Regions from separate parts of the Chitinophaga lutea genome, predicted to be linked through region 3. Evidence: riboswitches for the same ligand, from Rfam matches in the RefSeq annotation. Region 3 holds a riboswitch; each other region holds the start of a gene.
What was found. Region 3 has a riboswitch for cobalamin ahead of metE (5-methyltetrahydropteroyltriglutamate--homocysteine S-methyltransferase). Riboswitches for the same ligand answer to the same signal wherever they lie in the genome.
Positions count from the first base shown of each region.

Region 1: another riboswitch for cobalamin. It lies ahead of EGT74_RS01595 (ribonucleoside-diphosphate reductase small subunit); the one in region 3 lies ahead of metE (5-methyltetrahydropteroyltriglutamate--homocysteine S-methyltransferase).
Region 2: another riboswitch for cobalamin. It lies ahead of EGT74_RS19170 (TonB-dependent receptor plug domain-containing protein); the one in region 3 lies ahead of metE (5-methyltetrahydropteroyltriglutamate--homocysteine S-methyltransferase).
Region 4: another riboswitch for cobalamin. It lies ahead of EGT74_RS06200 (TonB-dependent receptor plug domain-containing protein); the one in region 3 lies ahead of metE (5-methyltetrahydropteroyltriglutamate--homocysteine S-methyltransferase).

Region 1 covers NZ_RPDH01000001.1:412,227-416,472, forward strand. Annotated here, with positions in the region: gene leuC (3-isopropylmalate dehydratase large subunit) at 1-354, opposite strand, end outside; gene EGT74_RS01590 (hypothetical protein) at 599-2,152, shown strand; cobalamin riboswitch at 2,335-2,551, shown strand; gene EGT74_RS01595 (ribonucleoside-diphosphate reductase small subunit) at 2,673-3,644, shown strand; gene EGT74_RS01600 (ribonucleoside-diphosphate reductase subunit alpha) at 3,687-4,246, shown strand, end outside.
Region 2 covers NZ_RPDH01000002.1:1,714,887-1,719,132, reverse strand. Annotated here, with positions in the region: gene EGT74_RS19170 (TonB-dependent receptor plug domain-containing protein) at 1-1,864, opposite strand, end outside; cobalamin riboswitch at 1,987-2,186, opposite strand; gene EGT74_RS19165 (LytR/AlgR family response regulator transcription factor) at 2,319-3,095, opposite strand; gene EGT74_RS19160 (sensor histidine kinase) at 3,092-4,099, opposite strand.
Region 3 covers NZ_RPDH01000001.1:2,611,541-2,615,786, forward strand. Annotated here, with positions in the region: gene EGT74_RS10550 (RagB/SusD family nutrient uptake outer membrane protein) at 1-872, shown strand, start outside; gene EGT74_RS10555 (thioredoxin family protein) at 884-2,086, shown strand; cobalamin riboswitch at 2,170-2,364, shown strand; gene metE (5-methyltetrahydropteroyltriglutamate--homocysteine S-methyltransferase) at 2,516-4,246, shown strand, end outside.
Region 4 covers NZ_RPDH01000001.1:1,585,695-1,589,940, forward strand. Annotated here, with positions in the region: gene EGT74_RS06190 (trans-sulfuration enzyme family protein) at 1-752, opposite strand, end outside; gene EGT74_RS06195 (APC family permease) at 816-2,153, opposite strand; cobalamin riboswitch at 2,193-2,419, shown strand; gene EGT74_RS06200 (TonB-dependent receptor plug domain-containing protein) at 2,523-4,246, shown strand, end outside.

The sequences.
Region 1 (4,246 bases), 2.2 Mb from region 3:
GGTGATGCCCAGCTCGGGACCGATCACGTGTACGATGCCCTGGTAAGGATGGCCCAGGCCGTAGAGCGCTATCCCGAACTCCGTGGTGTTGGCCGTGAGCATTTCCACCTGTTTGCGGCTCAGCGCCTCTTTGATGGGCAGGTGCTGGTCGATGGTGGGTACGTTATGGTCCGGCGTAGCCCGGGTCTTGGCAGGCCGGAATACGGGAATGTTGCGCTTGCGCAGGCCGTCGAACGCCTGCGGACTGGTTACCTCATGAATGAAATGGGTGTTGATATACACCGCATCCGGAAAACCCGGCTTGCTGGCCACGATGTGGCTGTCCCAAATCTTGTCAAATAATGTTCTCCCCATGCGTAATTAGCTTTTTCTCGCGGCCGTTTCAGGCATGTAAATGTATATCATATGTTATTAATTCAATATCAAAATACATTCGCCGTGAATGCCGTATATTTGTAATTCCTGACGCTTTACACCTTCAAATCTAATTGACACATTTAAACCACAGATCGTTAAATTTGTCATTATTACGATTAGCAACTGTCTTACGCAGCCAATAATTTATTGAAAATCAAGAATTTACAACTTTGTAACAACGATGTCCAACACGCAGAACGATGCGTTATTCATACTGATAAAAACGCTCACAAAAGCAGAAAAACGGAATTTCCAGCTGGCTTTTAACCGGGATAACACCAAGGAGGACGTACTTTTCATACAGCTGTTCCAGGCTTTGGACAAAATGAAGGAGTACGACGAGGAGCAGGTTCTGAAGAAGGTGCCCGACATCAAAAAACAGCAGTTGAGCAATGTAAAGGCCCACCTGTACAAACATCTCCTCACCACCCTGCGTTTGCTGTATAAAACCAAGGATCCGCTGATCGAGCTGCGGGAGCAGCTGGACTATGCCCGTGTGCTGTACAACAAGGGGCTGTACAACCAGAGCCTGAAAATCCTGGCCAAGGCCAAAACCAGTGCGCGCGAGCAGGAGGAAGTGATGCTGTATTTCGAGATCGTGGAGTTTGAAAAGCTGATCGAAAGCCGCCACATCACCCGCAGCCTCGATAACCGGGCCGAGGAGCTGAGCGACGAAAGCCGCATCATCAACGAGCAGCTCAACAATGTGAGCAAACTCTCCACCCTGGCCCTGCGCATGTACGGCATGTACCTCAAGCTGGGCCATGCCCGGGACGAGAAGGATTCCCACATGCTGAAAAGCTTTTTCGAGACCAACCTGCCCGGCGTACGGCAGGGCAGCATGAGCTTTTACGAGCGCATCTACCTGTACCAGGCGTACTGCTGGTATTATTACATCCTCCAGGACTTCGTGATGTATTACCGGTATACCCAGAAGTGGGTGGACCTGTTCACCGAATACCCCGTGCTGAAAGACACGGATGTGGACCTGTATATCAAAGCCCTGCATAACCTGCTTACGGCGCACTTCCACACCATGAACCACGAGAAGTTCATCGAGGTGCTGGGCGTGATGGAGAGTTTCATCATCGAAAAGGAAGAAAGCCTCAACGAAAACACCCGTACCTCCGCCTTCGTGTACCTGTACACGAGCAAGATCAACAGCCACTTCCTCGACGGTACTTTTACCGAGGGGCTGAAGCTGGTGGCCGAGGTGGAGGAAAAAATCTCCGAGCACCAGCTGACAGTGGACCAGCACCGGGTGCTGGTGTTCTATTACAAGATCGCCTGCCTGTATTTCGGCAGCGGCGACAATAACAACGCCATTGTTTACCTGAACAAGATCATCCACCTGCGCATCGGCAACCTGCGAGCAGACATCCAGTGTTTTGCGCGCATCCTCCACCTGATCGCGCATTACGAGCTGGAGAACTACAGCCTGGTGGAATACCTCATCAAATCCGTGTACCACTTCATCGCCAAGAACAAAGACCTTAGCCAGGTGATGGAAGAGATCCTCAAGTTCCTCCGCAAAAACATGTACGCCAACCCCAAGGCGCTGCGCACGGCGTTCAGGGATCTGAAGGAAAAGCTCGAAGTGATCGCCAAAAACCCGTACGAGCGGCGCAGTTACCTGTACCTCGACATCGTGAGCTGGCTGGAAAGCAAAATCGAAGGCATTCCCGTGCAGGAGGTGATCAGGAAGAAGTTCCTCAACAAGGTGCCGCGGATTTAAGCAGGCGTGCCAGTTTCCCGACACATTTAACCTTTATTTCATATCAGGGGCGTGCATATCCATGTGTAAAAGTCGGGAATGTACACCCCTGCTACCTTCGCAAAATTGTTGTTTTCTTTATCCACATAGGGGGATAACTTATGAGTTTGCCTGGCTGCTCCGATCGTTACATTTGCATCAGTTCTTGACTTCGTTGCTTTGGCTTCTATCGAAAACAAAACGTGTGAATTAATAGGGAATCGTGTGGAACTCACGAGCAGACGCGCTACTGTGATCCCCTGACCCGTTTACCAACGGAAGATGCCGGAAACCTCCTACATGCCACTGTCCCGGAAACGGGGCGGGAAGGCACACCCGGCAAGGGAAAGCCAGGAGACCTGCCAAAGCAATGTTTTTGTCAAAACCTTCGCGAAACAAGGTAATGGCGATTTTGACCCTTAGAGTATCACTTCCAGGATATCATGCCGCCGTCCCCTCCCGTGAATAACAGGACAGTAAAGCCATATAAAAAAATATTTGTATGAGTAACGAGAATGAGATTTTATTGAAAGACAACAAAGACCGCTTTGTGCTGCTGCCGATTAACTATCCCGCTATCTGGGAACAGTATAAAAGGCACGAGGCCAGTTTCTGGACGGCGGAGGAGATTGATTTGTCGAGCGACCTGAAAGACTGGGCCGGCCTCAACGACGGCGAGCGCCACTTCATTTCGCATGTACTGGCCTTTTTCGCCGCGTCCGACGGGATCGTGAACGAGAACCTGGCGGTGAACTTCATGAGCGAAGTACAGATACCCGAAGCGCGCTGTTTCTATGGTTTCCAGATCATGATGGAAAACATCCACTCCGAAACCTATGCGCTGCTGATCGACACGTACATAAAAGACCCCGCTGAAAAAGACCGGCTGTTCCATGCCATCGACACCGTGCCTGCCGTGAAAAGAAAAGCGGAATGGGCGCTGCGCTGGATCGAGAACGGCAGCTTCGCCCAAAGGCTGGTAGCTTTTGCGGCCGTGGAAGGCATTTTCTTCAGCGGCAGCTTCTGCTCCATCTTCTGGCTGAAAAAACGCGGCCTGATGCCCGGTCTTACCTTCTCCAACGAGCTGATCAGCCGCGACGAAGGACTGCACTGCGAATTCGCCTGCCTCCTCTACTCCATGCTGCAGGGCAAACTCAGCGAACAGGAAGTGCATGAGATCATCGGCGACGCCGTGGCCATCGAAAAAGAATTCATCACCGACGCACTGCCGGCCGCACTGATCGGCATGAACGCCGACCTGATGAAACAATACATCGAGTTCGTGGCAGACCGCTGGCTGGTGGCACTGGGCTGCAAAAAAATGTTCAACAGCACCAACCCCTTCGATTTCATGGAAATGATCTCCCTGCAGGGCAAAACCAACTTCTTCGAAAAACGCGTGGGCGATTACCAGAAAGCGGGCGTAATGGGCACCAAAGAAACCCAGACGTTCAGCCTCGACGAAGACTTCTAATCAACTCCATATAAATTTTTCACCCATTAAATTCATTACACTATGTTCGTTATAAAAAGAGACGGAAGAAAAGAGTCTGTCAAATTTGACAAGATCACGGCAAGGGTAGAGAAACTGTGTTACGGACTGGCGCCTGAATATGTAGATTCAATAGATGTAGCGAAGAAAGTGATCCAGGGTTTATACGACGGCGTAACCACCACCGAGCTGGACAACCTGGCTGCGGAAACCGCCGCGTCCCTCACCACCAAGCATCCTGACTATGCGCAGCTGGCTTCCCGCATCGCGGTGAGCAACCTGCATAAAAATACCATCAAGTCGTTTTCCCAGACGATGAAAATCCTGTACGAATACATCGACCCGAAAACCGGCAAACCCGCCGGCCTGCTGAGCGACGAGGTATGGGACATTATCCGGGAGAATGCGGACATCCTCGATTCCACCATCATTTACGACCGCGACTTCGCCTTTGACTACTTCGGTTTCAAAACGCTGGAGCGTTCGTACCTGCTGAAAATCGACGGCAAGATCGCCGAGCGCCCCCAGCATATGTTCATGCGTGTGGCCGTTGGTATCCACAAGGAAGATATCGACTCCGCGAT
Region 2 (4,246 bases), on a different contig from region 3:
AGAACCGGTATTCCACGTACGCATTCAGCAGGGTATAGGCCTTCAGCGAAACAACGGAAGCGGGAGCGGTGCTGAAGTCCAGGTCGCTGCGCTTGCCGAAGCTTTGTACCCCGATGCTGACAAACAAGTTTTTGGTGATATTGTAATTCGCCGTGGCGTTGAAGATGCTTTTGGGCCGGCGTATCAGGTTGAAATAGGAAGTATCCTTTTCGCCCTTTTTAGTGGTCACCTCTCCATCTACAAAAGCATAGGACAGGATCAGCTGGCCTTTGTCGCGGAAGTTGAAAGTGGGCTCGATTTCAAAGCCCCAGTCATTTTGTTTGTCCTGGTTGATGTAATAGCTCCTGAACGTATTGGGATCCGTATAGAATGCAATGCCGTCCTTTACATCACGCTTGAATACGGCTGTGCGCACATTCACCAGGTTGGTGGTGGAATAGTATTGCAGCCCCGCTTCGTACGTAATCGCTTTCTCCGGATTCAGGCTGGTGAACGGGTTCTTGTATTCGGAATGCATCTGGTACAGCGTAGGCACTTTATAGGCGGTGGAGATGTTGGCGAATACCTTGAACTGCCGGTTGATCAGGTAAGACGGATTGATGTTGAACACGCCGTTGTTGCCATATACGGAGTGATGGTTGAACCGCCCGCCTGCTTCAATGTTCAGCCCTTTGGCGGCATACGTGAACGCGCCGTATACGCCGGTCTGGTTCTGTTTGGCCGAATCGGAGTGGATGGCGCCCGCATATTCGCCGCTGTACACCACGCCGCCCATCTCGTATTTATATACGCCGGAAGTTTTTACATCCGTTAACCCGCTGCGGTAATCGATACCACCGGTAAAGGACAGCGCCGGCAGAACAGGCACATGTACATACGCATCCAGGAAATGTTCCTTCCCTTCATAGAACCCTTTGCTATAGCCGTCAAAGGCGGATTCCCTGATCAGGGAGTCGTTGAGGTAATTCCTTTTGGTGGCCGTAAAGTTGTACAGGAGGTTCAGCTTCACTTTGCCCAGCGTCAGTTCATTGCGGACACCCGTCTGCAGGTTGGATAAATTGTAGGTGTAGTCCTTGTCGTCGGTGAAAGCATCCGCATCCAGCCGGCCGTTGTATTTCGTGTAACGCAGGAAGGGCGTTATTTTCGCGACGTTTTTAACCCTGAAGCCAAGGTTGGCCATGAAGGCGTTTTGCTCATAGCCGTCTTTATCGAACTTGCCGGTGTTGTTTTTGTCGGTGGATTCGCTGAAGCCGTCTGTTTTGTAATGGGTAAAGCCTACGTTATAATTGAAGAAATCGGCGCTGCCGTTGAGGCCCGCGTTGAGTTTCCTCGTGTTGTAGCTGCCATAGGCGGCGGAGGCGAAGGGGGCGATGATTTTCCTGCTGTCGCCCTGCCGGGTAATGATGTTGATCACACCGGCCACGGCGTCGGAGCCATAGAGGGTAGACTGGCTGCCTTTCAGGATTTCTATGCGTTCGATGTTTTCCACGGGCATCAGCCTGAAATCAAAGTTGCTGCTGGAGCCGGAAGCATCATAAACAGGAGCGCCATCTATCATGATGAGCGTATAATCCGATTTTGCACCACGGAGGAAGATCGATTTGTCTTTCCCGGGATTGCTGTTGGCGCCGCTGACAGACAAGCCGGTTTGTTCATTCAATAGCTGGGAGAGGTCTTTGCCGCCGCTCCGGTCGAGCTGCTCGCGGGTGATCACGGAGATCACCTTGCCCGTTTCCGATGTTTTTTTGGGATACTTCGTAGCGGTGACCACTACTTCATCCAGCGCTCTTGTTGCGGTTGAATCCTGCGCCTGCGCGTGCATTGCCGCCAGCAGGGCCGATAACGTGAGTAACCTTTTTGTCATGCTCATAGTTTTTGAATTGACGAACTATGAGCCTTCGGAAAAAAAATGAATACGAAACAGAAATGAAATGTCTCCTGCAGTAAGACGGTTTCACCCCGGCCTTTCACCCGAAAGCTCGTTGATGTTGTTGACGATAACCGGCAGGTCTTCTGGCTCGTTTCCTTGTTCATGACCTTCCCGTCCGGTTTGAGAGGACAGTGGTGTGGAGAATGAACAGCTTGATGAAACTTACAGCTACGGGGATAGCACCGGATTTACACCGGTTTCCCTTTTAATCCCGGCCCGCGTTGACAGGCTGGGAACCAATTATGGGTGCAAATGTAATAAAGAGTTTCGGGTTTGCGGTGTTCTTTATTTGGTATTCCGGCGATTAACAACCCGGTGGGGATGCGGGGAAGGGAACTTTGTAGAAACGGGCTTGAATAGTAATGCTCCTCATGGCGGGCGCCTTCCTTCAGTGTAATGGTTTCCCTTCCATCCAGGCCAGTAACGCCGGGGCCTTTGTTTTGCTTACCACGATGCGCTCGGGAGTGCCTACATCCAGCTTCACCACCAGCCGCCTGTTGAAAAAATGCTCGGCCATTACCAGCGCATCACGGTGAATGATGAACTGGCGGTTGGCTCTGAAGAACAGTTGCGGGTCGAGCTGCGGCTCCAGCTCGTCCAGCGTTTCCTTCAGGAGGTAGGTCTGCAGGTCGCGTGTGTATACGGTTACCGTGCCGCCGGCGGAATGGATGAAGGCCATGTCTGCTGTTTTTACGGGGATGATCTTGTCATTCCTGAACACGAGCAGGCTGCCTTTATAATGGGGTTGCAGTTGGGCCATCAGCGCAGAGAGGCGGTCATTCGCGGTCGCGCCCTGGCCGCCCAGGACCTGTTTCAGTTGCTCGTATTTGCGGAGGCTGCCGGCCAGCCGGCTTTCGTCTACCGGTTTCAGCAGATAATCGATACCATTCGCCTCGAAGGCCTGTATGGCGTATTGGTCGAATGCGGTGCAGAAAATGACCGGACATGTAACCGTCACGCTCCGGAAGATCTCGAAACAAAGCCCGTCTGCCAGCTGGATATCGGAAAGCACGAGGTCCGGCGGCGGATGGTTTTGGAACCACGCTACGGCGGCTTTTACGGTAGGCAGGATGTCGGTGACCTGCAAGCCTTTATGCAGGCGCTGCGCCATGGCCTTCAGCTCTCTGGCCGTTTTGGCTTCGTCTTCAATGATCAGGATGTTCATGGTTTGCCATCTAATAAAAAAACGCTTACTGAAAATTCACGGGACTGTTCGGTTATGTTGATGTCGCGGCCGGCGAGTATCCTGTATCGTTCACGGATATTGCTCAGGCCGGTGCCGGTGCCCGTGTTTTCACCGGCCGCGGTTTTCCGTTGCAGGGAATTGCTGACCACCAGCCGGTCGGGTGCTTCCGCATGTATGCTGATTCGCAGGGGCGTTTCGGCGGTGGCTACGTTGTGCTTCACGGCGTTCTCGATCAGCAGTTGCAGGGTGGCAGGCGGAATTTTTTTGTGGTGATACTGCGGGGGGATCCGGATGTCCGCCACCAGGGCGTCTTCAAAACGTTCCCGGAGTATATGGAGGTAGGCCCCGATGAAATCCAGCTCTACCCGCAGCTCCACCAGGTCGGCCATACGGCTGCCCAGCAGGTAACGGTACACTTCAGAGAGCCGCTGGATGAACTCCCTGGCCGCCGGTTCCTCCACCATACTGCGCAAGGTGCCGAGGGAATTGAACAGGAAGTGTGGACTGATCTGCTCCTGCAAAAGGCTCAGCCGCGCCTGGAGGTTCTCCTGCTTCAGGCGTTCATTTTCCAGTTTGGGCTGCTGGCTCACGGCAGCCATCTGTAGCAGGAAAGCGATGAAGTATAAAAAACCGCCCACCACCAACCCCCTGGCGGCCAGTACGCCGTAAACGGCCCGCATGCCCATTTGCAGCGCTTCTATACGGTTCCTGACCTCCGCCACGTCGCGCAACAGGTAAAAGAGCGCTATCGAGATGACGATACAACCGGTTACCGACACCAGGGCTTTCCATCCGTAGCCGGCCGGCCGGTTCCGTTGAATGATATACTGTATCCATAACCAGCTGAAGAAAGCATTGGCGAAAGAAGCCGGGAAAGTGGACCAGGAAGATAACATCTCTTCCCGGTGCGCCCGCAGCACCTGCCCCAGCAGGGCGATGAAAACGGCGATCACGGCGCCTTTAAGCGGATAAAATCGCGTCATGTCACAAAAATATCGAAAAGACCGGTAAGGTATGGTATGGCCGGGATGAAACGGACAATCCGACCCATGAACCGACCGTGCCCCGGTTGAAGCCGCCGGTAGCCGTGGCGCTTCATCCCCGAAAATGTCCCTTTCATCTGCGGAGCC
Region 3 (4,246 bases):
AGCCCCGGGCCGATGTGAAAACAACCTACGATCATATTCTTGCGGATCTGGCTTATGCGGCTGAAAAAGGACCGCAGATGCTCGATACGGTGGCCGGGTCAACGCCCAGCGCCAAAAGGCTTGCCTTTTATGCAACACGTCAGGCCGCGCTGGCCCTAAAGGCGAAGGTGCATTTATATAAACGCGAATATGCCGAAGCGGCCGTTGCTGCGGAAGCCGTGATAAAATCGGGGAAATTTAAACTTGAGAACGAGTACGCGGATATCTTCACGAAAAAGATCATCGGAACACAGGAAGTGCTTTTCCAGCTGCCTTTCGATGATAAACAGGACAGGAATAACAAGGCCTTTATGTACCGTGCCTATTATCTACCGTCCGATTATTATGTGAACCTGATGAAAACGGATAAACGATACAACGCCGCCATCGCCGTGCTGCTGCCCAGCGGCGCTATTCGCAACAACAAGTTCAACGGTTCTTCCTTCAATGGCCAGACGCTGACCGCAGATACCGAATATTTCCTGCGCCTCGATGAAATTTATCTGATTCTGGCAGAAGCCAAAGCTCGTTTGGGCCAGACCGACGAGGCCTTAAAAGCGCTGAACGCCATACGTCGTCGCGCCCGGATGCCGGAGATTTCCGGGTTCAGCGGTGCGGCCCTGTTGGAATCAATCCGCATTGAAAAAATACTGGAGCTCGGAGCGGAAAGCGGTGAAGACTGGTACGATCTCATCCGTTACGCAACCGAAGGCAACCTGAAAGTGTCTGACTATAAACCGAATGTACAGCATGAAAACCGTTACATCCTCCCGCTGCCGCTGGCAACAGTGCGCCTGTCTAACGATGTAACCGAACAAAACCCTGGTTATTAAAAACTACCGACATGAACCAATCATTAAAAACCCTCTCTCTTTCTGCCATCCTGAGCGTTTGCATTTTTGCAACCGCTCAGGCACAGGAAGGCATCCGCTTCAACAGCCAGGGTGAATTCAAAGCCGTACTGGCCGAAAGCGAAAAAACGGGCAAGCTCATCTTTATGGATTGTTACACCTCCTGGTGCGCGCCCTGTAAATGGATGGAAAAAAATGTATTCGTCAACGATAGCGTGGCGGCCTTTTACAACGCCCGCTTCGTGAATTATAAAATGGACATGGAAAAGGGCGAAGGCCCTGCCCTGAACAAGCGCTATGGCGTTAAGGTGTATCCCACCTACCTGTTCCTGAACGGCAAAGGCGAAATAGTGCACAAGGCTACTTCCCGTATGGAAGCCGATGCGTTTATGGAGGAAGCCCGCAAAGCACTCGACCCCAAACGTTCATTTACCGCGCTGGAAAAGAAATTCAACGACGGTAACCGCAGCAATGAAGTGATGCTGGAATACGCCATCGCGCTGCAGCACTTTAACCGGCAAAAGGCGGATTCCGTAGGCCAGTTGCTGATTGCGCAGCTGAAGGATACAGACCTGCTGACAGCGACCGGGTGGAAAACGATCCAGCAGTTTACCTGGAGCGAAACCGACCGTTTGGGCGCTTATTTTATCCGGCACCGCGAAGCGTATGCAAAGAAATTCGGGGAAGAACCGGTGAAGAAGATGCATGAAAGGCTCATCTCCTCCGCGCTCTATGGCCTCATCCGTAAAAAGGACTCGGTAGCTTTCTTTACACGGCTGGCCCCCTGGAAACAATCGCCGGAGCAGGAATTGCAGAAGAAAGCTTTCCAGATGGAAGCGGAATACTACCTCACCAGCGGCAATGTGAAGGACTTTGTGAAACTGACCAACGAAGCCCTGGAAGGTGCCATGAAAAATGACGACATGGGACTTAGTTTCGTGGCCCGCAGATGCAGCTATATGGCTGGTAAAAACAGGCAGGTACTGGAGCAGGCCTATAAAATGGCGAAGCGCGCAGCGGAAATTGCCCCCGGGGAATACAGCAATCAAAGCACCTACGCGAAAGCCTGCCAGGAAATGGGATATAAGGAAGAGGCCCTGAAGGCCGCTGAAAAAACATACCAGCTGGCCCTGAAGGAAACGTCAAAGATACAGGGACTGGCACAGAAACTGATGGATGAAATTAAGGCGATGTAGCAAAACCCTGAGAGGCCGGTGATAAACCGGCCTCTTGTTTTATACGGAACTTATTATATTTGCCCCTGAGTTCTTTACTTATTTCTTTTCTTTCCACAGTGCGGTAGGCGGTGAAAGCCGTCTTTAATAAGGAACCGTGTGTAAATCACGGGCTGTCGCGCAACTGTAAGTAACCAACGTGTTACTGCCATCGATGTTCATTGTATTGACCTGAACAATACGAGAAGAACGGCAGTAATGTTACGAGCCAGGATACTTGCCCACTGTGTAAGACAAATGCTTTCGCGAAATGAAGCAGTAGTCGGGAACGGATGGGCATGCCCCGTCGTGTCTCATCATTCCTCACCTTCTACCCAATTCCTGAAAGCGTACCGGAAACTGTAAGGGACATTAATGCACATTAATGTTTCACTAAAAAGTTTTATGCGTATGCTTAAACACAACCTTGGCTACCCCAGGATGGGAGCCGCACGCCAGCTTAAAAAAGCCTGCGAACAGTACTGGCAGGGCCGCATCGGCCGCAGTGAATTATTTGTAACCGCCAAGCGCCTTCAGGAGGAGCACTGGCAATTGCAACAACAGGCTGGGATGGACCTCATCCCCTGCAACGATTTCAGTTTTTACGATCATGTGCTCGACATGAGCCTTTTGCTGGGCGCCGTACCGGACCGTTATGCCCCCGTGGTAACGGACGTCCCGGGCAACGCGGAGATCGACCTTTATTTTGCCATGGCCAGGGGATACCAGCAGCATGGGCTCGATATCACCGCCATGGAGATGACCAAGTGGTTTGACACGAACTATCATTACATCGTTCCCGAATTCACCGCCAACCAGCAGTTCCGCATCATTTCCAACAAGGTATTCAATGCTTTCGACGCGGCCAGGCATACCACCGGCACCATTCCCAAGCCGGTGCTGATCGGCCCTGTGTCGTATTTGCTGCTGGGCAAGGAAAAGGAACGCGGTTTTCACCGGATATCGCTGCTGGAAAAACTGCTGCCCGTGTACATCGAGGTGTTGCAGAAGCTGCAGGAAGCCGGCGCCGTATGGGTGCAGCTCGACGAGCCCTTCCTGGCGATGGACCTCAGCGAGGCGGAAGCCGCGGCTTTCCGGAACGCCTACGCGGAAATCGCCCGCAAGTGCAAAGGCCTGAAACTGATGATCGCCACCTATTTCGAAGGGTTGCGCGATAATATACAGCTGGCCGTGAACCTGCCGGTATGCTGCCTCCACCTCGACCTGACGCGCGCCCCTCATCAACTCGAAGCCGTACTGGCAGCCATGCCGCCCAAAACGTCGCTGTCTCTAGGCGTGGTAGACGGAAGGAATATCTGGAAGAACGACTACGAACGATCGTTGTCGCATATACGGAAAGCAGTGGCGGTGCTGGGGGAGGACCGGGTGATGATCGCACCGGGTTGTTCGCTGCTGCATTCCCCCGCTGATTTGTCGCTCGAAACCGCCCTTGACCCCGAAATGCGCTCGTGGATGGCGTTTGCCAAACAGAAGTTGCATGAAGTGTATGAGCTCGATGCGATTGTTGCGGGGAATACCGCCCTGCTGGAAGCCAACAGCGTGGCCATTGCCGGCCGCCGCACATCGGCCAGGATTCACGTGCCCGCTGTAAAGCAGCGCACGCAGGCCATTACGGATGCGGACGCCGCCAGGCTGAGCGCTTTCCCGGAAAGGCAGCGGGTGCAAACCGAAAAGCTGCGCCTGCCGCTGCTGCCCACCACTACCATCGGCTCGTTCCCGCAAACCGATGAGGTGCGCCAGCTGCGCGCGCAGTTCCGGAAAGGGGCTATCACGGCCGAACAATACGATGCGGCCATCGAGGAGGTAACCTTGTCGGCTATCCGCTGGCAGGAGGAAGTAGGCCTGGATGTGCTGGTGCACGGAGAGTTTGAGCGGAACGACATGGTGGAGTATTTCGGCGAGATGCTGGACGGTTTTGTGTTTACGCAGAACGGTTGGGTGCAGAGTTATGGCAGCCGCTGCGTGAAACCGCCGGTTATTTACGGCGATGTAAGCCGGCCGCGCGATATGACCGTTCGCTGGACGCAGTTCGCGCAGGCGCAGACGGAGTTGCCCATGAAGGCGATGCTCACCGGTCCCGTAACCATTTTACAATGGTCGTTTGTACGGGACGATCAGCCC
Region 4 (4,246 bases), 1.0 Mb from region 3:
AGGCCCCGCAGCAGCAGCCAGGCATTAAAAGGCGCGATGCCGCTGCCGATGTTCAGGAATTCGGACGCAAAAATGCGGCGGATCTTCTCCCGGGTGCCGGTCACCACACCGGCCATGGTGTCGCTGTGGCCGCTGATGAATTTGGTGGCGGACTGCAGGCAGAGGTCGATGCCCATTACATGCGCCTGCTGGTATAGCGGTGTGCAGTAACTGTTGTCGATAATGGTGGTGATGCCCCGGCTGCGGGCCAGCTGCGCGATGGCGGCCACGTCCTGTAGCTCAAAGGTGAGCGAGTTCGGCGACTCCAGGTAAATCAGCGCGGTATTCGGTTGCAGGGCGGCTTCGAAATGCGCGGTGGCCGTGCCGTCTACAAAAGTGGTGTCTACGCCGAAGCGGGGTAAAATGTTTTCAAACAGTCGCCTGGCCCAGCTGTAGGGGTCGCGCACGCACACCACATGGTCGCCTTTTTTCAGCTGGGACAGCACGGTCGTGAAAATGGCCGCAGCCCCGCTGCCGAACACCAGTGCGTCTTCCGCGCCGTCGAGCGCGGCCAGCTTCTGGCGGAGGATGTCTATCGTGGGGTTGTTGCCCCGGGAATAAAGAAAACCATTGTACTCGTCGAGCAGCAGCTCCCGGAGCGCCGCTACCGTGTCGAAAGCAAAATTGCTGCTTTGCACAATCGGGGGCGCGATCGCATTGAAATAGAGGTCCCGTTCTTCACCCAGCTCATTAATTATATAAGATAAATCCATATGCATAGAAACTCCCCGCAAAGTACACAACAATCACCGTAACAGCAGCATCGTGTGACGAAACTACTCTTTTACGCCACCAACCGGCCGCACCGCCCGTTTCATGAAAAAGTAGATGGGAAGGCCCGCCACGAACCAGAACATGCCGCTGAAAGCCTGGCCGGGGTCTTTGATGAAGATGTTCACCGTCACGAAGAGGTATACCGTAATAAAAAACACCGGCACCAGCGGGTACAGCTTCAGTTTGTAAATGCCCGTGCCGTCGAGGTGTTTTGTTTTTTTGCGCAGGATGAAGATGGTAGCGGCTGCGGAAGCAAGGCCGATGGAGTCGAACAGCATCACATACCGGATGATGTTATCGAAGTTGCTCAGGAAATACAGCATGCCCACGATCAGCACCACGAACACGGTGAGCGCCGTTTCCTGCACCTGCGTTTTTCCGTTCACCCGTTTGAATACCGCGGGCAACACACCGTCTTCCGCCATCGCGTAATACATGCGCGGGTTGCTCATCAGGTTCACATTGGCATAGCCCAGCACGGAAAGGAAGAGCAGCACGGAAGTGATCTTGAACCCGTATTCGCCGAAGAAAACGCCGGCCATGCGGGCCGCCAGCGCATCGGTTTGTTTCAGCTGCTCGAAGCCCATCACTTTCACGTAGGAATAATTCACGGTGATGTACAGCAGCAAAATGATGGTGATGCCGAGGAAGATGGCTTTCGGCATGTTCTTCGACGGCTCCCGCACATCGCTGCCGAAGTTGATGGTTTGCTGGTAACCGCCGTAAGTAAAGAACACGGGCACGAGCGCCGCACCGAAGATGTAGGCCCAGCCATGCGTGACGGGCGCCGCCGCCTGCAGCGGCGCGGGCGCAATATGATTGGTAAATGCAGCCAGGCACAGCATCAGCACGAGCGTGATCTTGAACACCGTGAGCACGTTCTGCCAGCTGGCGCTCATGCGGATGCCGAGCATATTGATGATGTACAGCAGAACGATCGCGCCGATGGCGATGCCCTTGCGCCCGCCTTCATGCTGCAGCGTTTCCGGCAGCAGCACGGGACCGATGTATTCCGCGCCTACAAGGCATACCGCCGCCACGGACGCGGCGTTTGAAATCACGAGCGTCCAGTTGATCATGAAGGAATAGGCGGGATGGAAGCCGTAGGATAGTACTTTGTAAAAACCGCCGGCCACGGGGAAGCGCGAACCGATCTCGGCGTAGGTGAGCGCGCCGCAAAGGGTGACCAGTCCACCCAGTACCCACACCGTGTAAAACAGAACAGGCGTCCCCGTTTCGCGGGCAACGCTGATGGGCGTTCTGAAAATTCCCATTCCAATCACCAGTCCAACCACTATCATGGTAAGGTCGAAGGGACCCAGCTTCGGTTTAATGCTCATACTTACAAGATAACCGATTATTTAGATAAAATATCCGTAGGTTTGCCCCCGGTAAACGGTTGTCCAGGGCGATAACATCGCCTCCAGGGCATTAATAGGGAATCCGGTGAAAATCCGGAGCTATCCCCGTAGCTGTAATCCCGCTCCCTGCATTTGAAGGGAACGTTTTCCGGTATCTGCAACCACTGTTCTGTCTGACGGCAGGATGGGAAGGTACCACCGGAAAGCGGGAAAGCCAGAAGACCTGCCGCCTGCCTTTTATTCAATCCGCGCTTTCGGGTGAAAAGCGGAGGGTGTCGTGCACCGACGCGCATGTGATACTTTTCAATTTCCCCCTGCAAGCCTAAAATCTGTCAACCTTTCATTTACATGAAAACAACCAACTTCCCGTTGCTGGCCATCGCACTCATGACCGCCGCACCGGCTTTCGCCCAGGAACAGGATTCCGCAGGCGTTTCCCAGCTCAACACGGTAGTGGTGACCGCCACCAAGTTCGCTAAAAAACAAAGTGAAACCGGTAAAGTGCTGACGGTGATCACCCGTGAACAAATCGAAAGGAATGTGGGCCGCACCGTTACCGATGTGCTCAACGAACAGGCCGGTATCGTTATCAACGGCGCCGGTTCCAATCCCGGTAAAAACAAGGAGCTCTACTTCCGGGGCGCCACTTCGCAATACACCCCCATTCTGCTTGACGGCATCCCGGTAGCTGATGCCACCGGCCTCACCGGCGGCGCGATCGACCTCCGCCTGCTGCCCATCGACGCGGTGGAACGCATCGAAATACTCCGCGGCACACAGTCGACCCTCTACGGCGCCGACGCCATCGCCGGCATCATCAACATCATCACCAAAAAAGGCGGCAACAAACCCGTGGGTGGTTTCGGTAACCTCTCCTGGGGCAGCAACCGTAGCCTGAAAGGTACGGCCGGCCTGCAGGGCAAACACGAAAATGTAGACTACAATATAGCCTTCACGCATTTTGAAACAGACGGCATCTCCGAAGCTGCGCCTTTCGACACGGTGGCCAACCCGAAGTTCGATCGCGACGGGTACAAGCAGAACAGCTTCATGGCCAACGTAGGCATCCAGGCTACCGAACAGCTCCGCTTCACGCCTTACATCCTTTTCTCGGATTATAAAAGCGCGTACGACGGCGGGTCGTTCCAGGACAACCTGACCAACAACAACAAATCCAACATGGTGCACACCGGCATCCGCAGCCTGTACGACCTCGGCAAAGGCAAATTGTATGCGAATTTCGGGTACCAGAAAGTGACGCGGCACGATGAATCGGCCTGGGGCACCACCGACCTCGACGGGCGCGCCTACTTCGGCGACCTGTACGGCCACTACGACATCAACAGCTGGCTGCAGGCGCTCGTGGGGGTGGAATACCGCAAAACGGAACTGATGGACACCACGCTGACCGGCACCCGCACATTCGGTATCGGCAGCCAGTACAACACCAGCCCGTATGCCTCCCTGTTCATCAAAAACCTCCGTGGTTTCAGCTTTGAAGCAGGTGGCCGTTACACCCTGCATTCCCAGTTCGGCAATCACTTTACCTACACCCTCAATCCCTCGTACCTGGTCGCGGACAAAGTGAAAGTTTTCGCCAGCATCGCTTCCGGGTTCAAAGCGCCCACATTGACTTCCCTGTACAGCAGGTGGGGCAACCCGCTGCTGAAGCCCGAAAAAGCGACCAGCTATGAGGCCGGTGCGCAAACCTCGCTGCTGGGTGACAAGCTCGACCTGCGGGTGACCGGTTTCAAACGGGACATCAAGGATGTGATTTCCTACATCAACTACAAATACGTGAACTATAATAAACAGAACGATAAAGGTGTGGAAGTGGAAGTAACCGCCCGTCCCGTGAAAGGCCTTGAAATCAAAGCGTTCTACACGTATGTGGACGGCGCAGTGACCACGCAGGCATCCGTTCCCGGTAAAGACACCTCGTACAACAACCTCGCGCGCCGGCCCGCACATACCGGCAGCCTGAATGTGGGTTACCGCTTCTCCAAATTTTATGTGGGCACCAATATCCGCCACACCGGCGACCGCGACGATATTTATTATGCGCCCGGCTC